2 regions of the Streptomyces sp. NPDC005492 genome follow, and region 1 is predicted to be linked to the other one. Evidence: riboswitches for the same ligand, from Rfam matches in the RefSeq annotation. Region 1 holds a riboswitch; the other holds the start of a gene.
What was found. A riboswitch is a leader RNA that binds a small molecule or an ion and turns the genes downstream of it on or off. The one in region 1 is predicted to bind ZMP and ZTP.

Region 1 (4,421 bases):
CGCGGACCTGGCCGGACCCTTCTGGTGGGCGGCGGCGGGCGTGGCCGTCGGGGTCGGCGGCACGTTGCTGATACGCCGCGCGGCGGCCCGGCGTGAGGCCGGACCGCCGCGCGAGGAACCACGACAGGAGCTCATCGATCTGTGAGCGTCGCCGATCTCTGACGACTCAACAGAGCGCGTCTGTCGGCGTGTTCGTCAGCCGAGGTCGATCTCGGGGTACAGCGGGAAGCCGGCGACGAGGTCGGTGGCGCGGTGGGAGATCTCGTCCGCGATCTTCGGGTCGAGGATGTGCTGCGCCTTGGACGGCGCGCCCTTGCTGGTGGTGCCGGGCTCCGTGGTGGTCAGGACGCGGTCGATGAGGCCGGCGACCTCGTCCATCTCGGCGGTGCCCAGGCCGCGGGTGGTCAGGGCGGGGGTGCCGATGCGGATGCCGGAGGTGTACCAGGCGCCGTTCGGGTCGGCGGGGATGGCGTTGCGGTTGGTGACGATGCCGGAGTCGAGGAGGGCCGACTCGGCCTGGCGGCCGGTGAGGCCGTAGGAGGAGGCGACGTCGATCAGGTTGAGGTGGTTGTCGGTGCCGCCGGTGACGAGGGTGGCGCCCCGGCGCATCAGGCCGTCCGCCAGCGCGCGGGAGTTGTCGACGATGCGCTGGGCGTAGTCCTGGAAGGACGGCTGCCGGGCCTCGGCGAGGGCGACGGCCTTGGCGGCCATGACGTGCGGGAGCGGGCCGCCGAGGACCATCGGGCAGCCGCGGTCGACCTGGTCCTTGAGGGAGTCGTCGCACAGGACCATGCCGCCGCGCGGGCCGCGCAGCGACTTGTGGGTGGTGGTGGTGACGATCTGGGCGTGCGGGACCGGGTCGAAGTCGCCGGTCAGGACCTTGCCCGCGACCAGTCCTGCGAAGTGCGCCATGTCCACCATCAGGGTCGCCCCGACCTCGTCGGCGATCTCGCGCATGAGGCGGAAGTTCACCAGACGGGGGTAGGCGGAGTAGCCGGCCACGATGATCAGCGGCTTGAAGTCGCGGGCCTGGGCGCGCAGCGCGTCGTAGTCGATCAGACCGGTCGTCGGGTCGGTGCCGTAGGAGCGCTGGTCGAACATCTTGCCGGAGATGTTGGGGCGGAAGCCGTGGGTGAGGTGGCCGCCGGCGTCCAGGGACATGCCGAGCATGCGCTGGTTGCCGAAGGCCTGGCGGAGTTCGGCCCAGTCGGCGTCGGAGAGGTCGTTGACCTGGCGGACTCCGGCCTTCGCGAGGGCGGGTACCTCCACCCGGTCGGCGAGGACGGACCAGAAGGCGACGAGGTTGGCGTCGATGCCGGAGTGCGGCTGGACGTAGGCGTGGCGGGCGCCGAAGAGTTCGCGCGCGTGCTCGGCGGCGAGGGACTCGACGGTGTCGACGTTGCGGCAGCCGGCGTAGAAGCGGCGGCCGACGGTGCCTTCGGCGTACTTGTCGCTGAACCAGTTGCCCATGGCCAGGAGGGTGGCCGGGGAGGCGTAGTTCTCGGAGGCGATCAGCTTCAGCATCTCGCGCTGGTCGGCGACTTCCTGTCCGATGGCGTCGGCGACCCGCGGCTCGACGGCACGGATCACGTCGAGGGCGGCGCGGAAGGCGGTCGACTCATGGGAGAGGGGCGCGGACTTGTCGGGCATGGGGACCTCCGGACGTGGCGTTCGGCGTTCACGGTACGGCCCAGGCGCACGGCACACATTCCAGCTCGGGCCGCTCCCTGATGGTCGGTCCCATCCCAGCGCGCCAGTCACGGCCCGCCGGTCAGCCTACCGGGCGTGCCGGACGGTGCGGCTCCCACGTCCACCATGCGGGCGAGGATAGGAAAGGGGGCACCCTCACCCCGGGAGACGCCGTGACCAGTACGGAAGCACTCATCGCCGCCGCCGACGCGCACAGCGCGCACAACTACCACCCGCTGCCGTTGGTCGTCGCCACCGCCGACGGCGCGTGGATGACGGACGTGGAGGGGCGGCGCTATCTCGATCTGCTGGCCGGGTATTCGGCGTTGAACTTCGGGCATCGCAATCGGCGGTTGATCGAGGCGGCGAAGGCGCAGTTGGACCGGGTGACGCTGACGTCCCGGGCGTTCCACCACGACCGGTTCGCCGCGTTCTGCGAGCAGTTGGCGGAGTTGTGCGGCATGGAGCTGGTGCTGCCGATGAACACGGGCGCGGAGGCGGTGGAGACCGCGGTGAAGACGGCCCGTAAGTGGGGGTACCAGGTCAAGGGGGTGCCCTCGGAGCGCGCGAAGATCGTGGTGGCGGGCAACAACTTCCACGGCCGTACGACGACGGTCATCAGCTTCTCGACCGACCTGGAGGCGCGGGCGGACTTCGGGCCGTACACGCCGGGCTTCGAGATCGTGCCGTACGGGGATCCGACCGCGATGCGGGCGGCGATCAGCGAGAACACGGTGGCGGTGCTGCTGGAGCCGATCCAGGGCGAGGCGGGGGTGCTGGTGCCGCCGGCCGGATATCTGGCGGGGGTACGGGAGTTGACCCGGGAGCGGAACGTGCTCTTCATCGCCGACGAGATCCAGTCGGGGCTCGGGCGGACGGGGCGGACGTTCGCGTGCGAGCACGAGGGGGTGGTGCCCGACATGTATGTGCTGGGGAAGGCGCTGGGCGGCGGGGTGGTGCCGGTGTCGGCGGTGGTGTCGAGTGCGGAGGTGCTGGGGGTGTTCCGGCCCGGGGAGCACGGGTCGACGTTCGGCGGGAACCCACTGGCGTGTGCGGTGGCGCTGGAGGTGATCGCGATGCTGCGGTCGGGCGAGTACCAGGCGCGGGCCGCGGAGCTCGGCGGGCATCTGCACCGGGAACTGTGGCAGTTGACCGGCACGGGCCGGGTGACGGCGGTGCGCGGACGGGGTCTGTGGGCGGGGGTCGACATCGCCCCGGAGGTCGGGACGGCCCGGGAGATCTCGGAGCGGCTGATGGGCCGGGGCGTCCTGGTGAAGGACACCCATGGGTCGACGATCCGGATCGCGCCGCCGTTGATGATCAGCGAGGAGGACCTGGACTGGGGGTTGGCCCAACTGCGGGCGGTGTTGGGCGTCCAGATCTCCTGACCCGCCAGATCTCCTGACCCGCCAGGTCTCTTGACCCGCGACGGACCACGGCGATCCCCCCTCCCCTAGAGTCACTTTGTGCTCTTTGGAATGGTGTGCGCGCTCGGCGCGGCGATCTGCTTCGGTACGGCGACGGTGTTGCAGGCGGTCGCCACGCGGGCGGCGACGACGGGTGGGGGCGGGGACGCGGCGCTGTTGCTGCGGGCGCTGCGGCAGTGGCGGTATCTGGCGGGGCTGGGGCTGGACGGGCTGGGGTTCGTGTTCCAGATCGCTGCGTTGCGCTCGCTTCCCATCTACGCGGTCGGGGCGGCCCTGGCGTCGAGCCTCGCGGTGACGGCGGTGGTGGCCGCGCGGCTGCTGGGAGTTCGGCTCAGCGGGGTGGAGTGGGCGGCCGTCGGCGTGGTGTGCGCGGGGCTGGCGATGCTGGGACTGGCGTCCGGGGCGGAGGGCGACCGGGCCGGGTCGACGGCGCTGAAGTGGGCGATGCTGGGGACGGCCGTCGCGGTGCTGCTGCTGGGGCTGGTCGGTGGGCGGTTGCCGGAGCGGGGGCGGGCGTTGACGCTGGGGCTGGGGGCCGGGTTCGGGTTCGGGGTCGTCGAGGTGGCGGTCCGCCTGATCGACTCGCTCGCACCCTCCACGCTCCTCACCAACCCGGCGACCTACGCACTGCTCGTCGGCGGCGGCGCCGCGTTCCTGCTGTTGACCACGGCCCTGCAACGGGGTTCGGTCACCACGGCCACCGCCGGCCTGGTGATCGGGGAGACGATCGGCCCGGCCTTGGTGGGCGTGGTGTGGCTCGGGGACCGTACGCGGGAGGGGCTGGAGTGGCTCGCGGTGCTGGGGTTCCTGGTCGCGGTGGCGGGCGCGTTGGCGCTGGCGCGGTTCGGGGAGGCGCCGGCGGAAGTGTCCGACGAGGCTCCCGTAGACATCGCGTAGGCCAGGGCCGCACCCGGCGTAGCGCCTGCTGCTGACCGCGGCCCTGCAAGGGTCACGACGGCCACCGCCGAGCTGGTGATCGGGGAAAGGATCGGCCCGGCCGCAGGGCGCCGGCGCTGGCGCGGTTCGGGGAGGCGCCTGCGGAGGAGATTGCGAAGACGTAGTGGGCGAATGAATGTCGCCATGTTCTCGCCGCTGCCGATGAAATACCGGACCGCAAGCATTTCCCTGAATCCAGGATAAAGGGTCATGATACGGGCAATCAGAAAACTTCGTTGAAGATTTGAACGTGATGTGAAGGCTTTGCGTACCTGTTCATGTGACCAGTAATCCCGTCACCGTCACCACGGCCTATCACGTGACGGTGGGCCGCGAAGACGACTTCCGCTCGTGGGGGTGGGCGATGCT
Region 2 (4,421 bases), on a different contig from region 1:
TGGCGGAGGTCTTCACCGTCGCCTGGCGCCGCCGCGCCGACCTGCCAACGTCCCCGCTGCCCTGGTTGTACGGCGTGGCCCGCAACTGCCTGGCCAACGCGGTACGCGGCTACGGCCGCCGCCGTAGGCTCGTCGATCGGCTCGGCAACGACGAGAGCGCGCACGGGCGGCAGGTCGCGGCCGGTCCCGAGGCGGAGACGCCCGGCTCCTGGGTGCACGAGGCGCTCGCACGGTTGTCGCCGGCCGACCAGGAGGTGCTGCGGCTGACCGCCTGGGAGGAGCTGGGTGTGGAGGAGGTCGCCGTCGTCCTCGGGTGCGGGGAGCGGGCCGCGGCCATGCGGTTGCACCGGGCGCGGCGGAGATTGAGAGCGGAGATCGACCGGCTCGCGGTGCTGGGAGGGGCGGGGCGATGATCACGTGTTCCGCGGCGCCGTCGTGGCTGCTCGCCCAGCTCTCCACGCCCCTTCGGATCACCGTACTTACCCCATCCAAGGACCACCGGCATGACTGACGAACTCGAACTCCTGCGCAGCGCCAACCCGTTCACGGCCGACGGCCCCCTCTACGGCGACGGGCCGCTCGACCATCACCCAGAGCGCCGGCTCAACCAGTTGCTCCACGAACGTCGGACCGGGCGTCGCCGACTGCTCTGGAGCCTCATGGCCGGAGTCTCCGTCGTGACGGCCGTGTGCGCGCTGTTGCTGAGCGGACCGAGCAGCACTCCTGCCGTCGCGGCCCCCCGCCCACTCGTGGTGCAGGCCCACTCCACCCCCGTGTCCCTGAACCAGCTCGCCGCACTCGCGGCGGCGACCGCGGCCGACGGAACTCCCGTACTGCGCAAGGGAACTCACGTGCACTCCTGGAGCCTCGGCATGTCCGACGACAAGCCGCCGGTCACCTTCCCGGAGGAGAGGATCGTGCGGTGGAAGGCGGACGACACTCATACCGAACGGATCGTCGAGGACGGGCATGTCCTCAAGGACACGACGTATCCGCCGAGTTGGAGCGACGTCCCGCCGGAGTCGTCGCCGCCGCACGACGTCGCGGGACTCCGCTCGTACCTCCAGGAGACGGCGAACAGCAAGACGCCGCTGACCACCCCCGAACTCCTCGACGCCGTACAGGAGTTGCTGGACCACTGGACGCTCGGCGCGCGTGAGTCGGCGGCGTTGGCGCGACTGCTCGCGGGCGTGGACGGGCTGCGGCCCGTGGGGGAGGTGACCGACCGGCTCGGGCGGCACGGGGAGGCGTACGTGTATCAGCAGTCCGCGACCCGCCGGATGCTGATCATGGACCCCGCCACCGGCGCCGTCCTCGGGCTGGAGACCACCTTCACGAAGGACCAGCCCGAGTACGGCGTCAAGGCCGGGGACGTCATGGACTACAGCGCGTGGCTGCGCTGATCACACTCCGAGTTGCCGGACGGCGGCGTCCACCGTCTGTTCGAGGAGCGTGGCGATCGTCATCGGGCCGACGCCGCCCGGCACCGGCGTGATCAGCGAGGCGCGTTCGGCGGCGGACTCGAAGTCGACGTCGCCGACGTTGCCCGCGTTGTACCCCGCGTCGAGCACCACCGCGCCCGGCTTGATGTCCTCGCCGCGGATCAGCCGGGGCCGTCCCACGGCGGCGACCACGATGTCCGCCTCGCGGACCGCCGCCGACAGATCGCGGGTGCGGGAGTGGCAGTAGGTGACCGTCGCGTCCCGGGCCAGGAGCAGCATGCCGGCCGGCTTGCCGAGGATCGCGCTGCGGCCGACGACGACGGCCCGCTTGCCGGACGGGTCGACGTCGTACTCGTCGAGCAGCCGCATGATGCCGCCGGGCGTGCAGGACACGAAGCCCGGCAGCCCGAAGCTCATCGTCGCGAAGGACGCGAAGGTGACGCCGTCCACGTCCTTCTCCGCCGCGATCGACTCGAACGCGGCCCGCTCGTCGATGTGTTCACCCATCGGGTGCTGGAGCAGGATGCCGTGCACGGTCGGGTCGGCGGAGAGCGCGGTGAGGGTGGCGACCAGTTCGGCGGTGGTCGTGGCGGCGGGCAGTTCCACGTGCCGGGACTCGATACCGGCCTTGCGGCAACGGTTCTGCTTCATCCGTACGTAGGTGACGGAGGCCGGGTCCGCGCCGACCAGGACCGTCGCCAGACAGGGCGCCGTACCGGTGCGCTCCGTGAGGTCGGCGGCCCTCTTCGCGGTGTCCTCGACGATACGCCGGGCGAGCGCGGTGCCGTCCATGAGTCGTGCCTGAGACATGATCCACTCCTGAGCTGGTTGACCAATCGCCCAGGCGCACGGCATCGACTCCGCGTGGGCCGCTCCACGGTGGTGCTCCACCTCAGCGCCAGTCACGACCCACGAAGGCCTAACCGAGGGCTCCAGGGCCGTCAGGACCCGCTCTCCGAGGGCGGTGCCGTCGGGTCGACGCCGGCCAGGAAGCCGCGGGCCTGAGCCGCCAGCCGTACGGCTCCGATGGCTTCCGCCCAGCGGGCGACCTCCGTCGCGAGCGCCCTCGCCCCGGCCTCGTCGCCGGAGTCCCGGGCCAGTACGGACAGCAGCAGTAGCTGGGAGAGGGTGCCGGGGACCATGCCGGCGGCGGCGCCCAGCGTGGTCGCCCGGCGCCAGCGGTCCAGGGCGCGAGCGTGGTCACCGGCGTCGTGGTCGTGGTCGCCGAGATGGCGCAGGGCCTCGCGGGCGAGCAGGGGATCGTCGCCCGACTCGGCGGCGCGCAGCGCGGACGCGTAGTGCGGGGGTGCGCCCGGCAGGTCGGCGAAGTGGTTGTCCGTGATCAGGCCCAGGTACATCTCCGCCCAGCCCCGGCGCCCCTCGTCCGGCGCGCTGTCCCGCAGCGCCTCCGCCTCGCGGAGCAGGGACGCGAGGGCCTCCGGGGCCTTGCCGACGGGACCCAGCCGGAGCCGGCCGTCGACGACGAGGAGTCGGCGGTAGGTGTTCCGCAGCCGGGCGAAGTCCAGGTCCCAGTCCCCGTCCGGGAACTCCTTCGCGGCCGCTTCGATGCGCGCCCCCGCGGTGTCCGTACCGGCGAACCAGTCCTGTTCCAGGGCCACTTGGGCGGCGGCACGGGCGATCTGCGCACGGGATTCCGAGTCGTCCGTGCCGCACGAGTCCAGGAGGCGGGAGGCGCGCTCCCATCGCCCCGTCACGCTCAACTCCTGTGCTGCCGCCACGAGTTCTTCGACAGGGACGACCGTGTTCGCTGAGGATGTCATGACGGGGAAGGTAGTTACGCGAAAAACCATCCACAAGAAAACTACTGCGGGAGGAAACTGGTGGAGGACTCGGTCGACCGGCACGTGGCGCTCTGGGCGAAGGAACTGGCCTGGATGGACCCGGTGAAGGAGGCGATCTTCTTCCGGCTGGCGATCCTGGCCCGCCACGCCGGTCGGGCGCGACGGGACACGCTCGACTCCGACGGGCTCAAACAGTGGCAGTACAAGGTGCTCCTCGTGCTGCGCAGGCTCGGGCCGCCGTACGAGACGAGTCCCTCCCAGCTCGCCGAGCTGCTCGGGCTGACCCGTGGCGCGCTGTCCGCGCGGCTGGGGCCGATCGAGGACGCGGGGCTGATCGCACGGACCCATGAGACGGCGGACCGGCGGCGCGTGCGGGTGCGGCTCACCGACGCCGGGCACGCCGTGTTCGAGCAGCACATGGCGGCGGAGGAAGCGGGCGAGCTCGCACTGCTCGCAGCACTGAGCCCAGCAGAGCGGCGGACGCTCGCAGACCTGCTGCGGAAACTGGTGCTCGCCGTCGAGTCCCGGTAGCCGCCCCGGGTACCGTACTCGCCGAAAAGGTCCAGGTCAGACGGGTGTTGACCCGGACCCTCGGCACCAGCCTCGCTATCCGTCCCATGCCTGGATCATCGTCTGCCGGGTGATCTTGCCGTCGTTCAGCAGAAGCATCGACTCGGCGAGGACCCTGGCCCCGTCCGGGTACTGACACGACTCGCTGTAGGCGACCCGGTCCCCTTGAACGACGCACTCCTCCAGCTTGTGCGTCATGTCGCGGCTGTAGACATCGGCGAGCATGGCGCCGATCTCGTCCCGGCCGTGCAGGACTTTGGGGTTGCTGGGCTGGGTCTGGTGGTCGACGACGTGGATCTCGGCGTCGTCCGCGTAGAGCGACAGAAGTGTCGCCGCTGTGTGATCCTCAATGCCCCGGCGCAGGGCTTCGGTGTCGAAGCCGGGGCCTGCCGCGGTACCCATGGTGACCTCCTCGGAGGGCCGCGACCCGAACAGGAGCGAGCCGCGAAGCGCCTCTCCTACGAGACTCCTCCGCCGCGCCGGGCTCGGCAAACCGAACGGCGCGCTCCGCCTGACGGGTGAGCGGCGCCCGGCGCCCGTGTCCGCGCGAGGACCGGCCGCGTTGCTGAAAGCATGATCTCAACACGACGTATTGTCGCCGCCGTTG

Region 2: another riboswitch for ZMP and ZTP. It lies ahead of ABZT04_RS08840 (bifunctional 5,10-methylenetetrahydrofolate dehydrogenase/5,10-methenyltetrahydrofolate cyclohydrolase); the one in region 1 lies ahead of ABZT04_RS05470 (glycine hydroxymethyltransferase).

The regions. Positions count from the first base shown of each region.
Region 1 covers NZ_JBEXDX010000003.1:88,884-93,304, reverse strand. The annotation lists gene ABZT04_RS05475 (hypothetical protein) at 1-145, shown strand, start outside; gene ABZT04_RS05470 (glycine hydroxymethyltransferase) at 196-1,650, opposite strand; ZMP/ZTP riboswitch at 1,682-1,771, opposite strand; gene rocD (ornithine--oxo-acid transaminase) at 1,863-3,077, shown strand; gene ABZT04_RS05460 (hypothetical protein) at 3,168-4,013, shown strand; gene ABZT04_RS05455 (hypothetical protein) at 4,333-4,421, shown strand, end outside.
Region 2 covers NZ_JBEXDX010000004.1:390,218-394,638, reverse strand. The annotation lists gene ABZT04_RS08850 (sigma-70 family RNA polymerase sigma factor) at 1-413, shown strand, start outside; gene ABZT04_RS08845 (CU044_5270 family protein) at 504-1,403, shown strand; gene ABZT04_RS08840 (bifunctional 5,10-methylenetetrahydrofolate dehydrogenase/5,10-methenyltetrahydrofolate cyclohydrolase) at 1,404-2,252, opposite strand; ZMP/ZTP riboswitch at 2,274-2,358, opposite strand; gene ABZT04_RS08835 (hypothetical protein) at 2,384-3,223, opposite strand; gene ABZT04_RS08830 (MarR family transcriptional regulator) at 3,284-3,775, shown strand; gene ABZT04_RS08825 (nuclear transport factor 2 family protein) at 3,851-4,216, opposite strand; gene ABZT04_RS08820 (hypothetical protein) at 4,388-4,421, shown strand, end outside.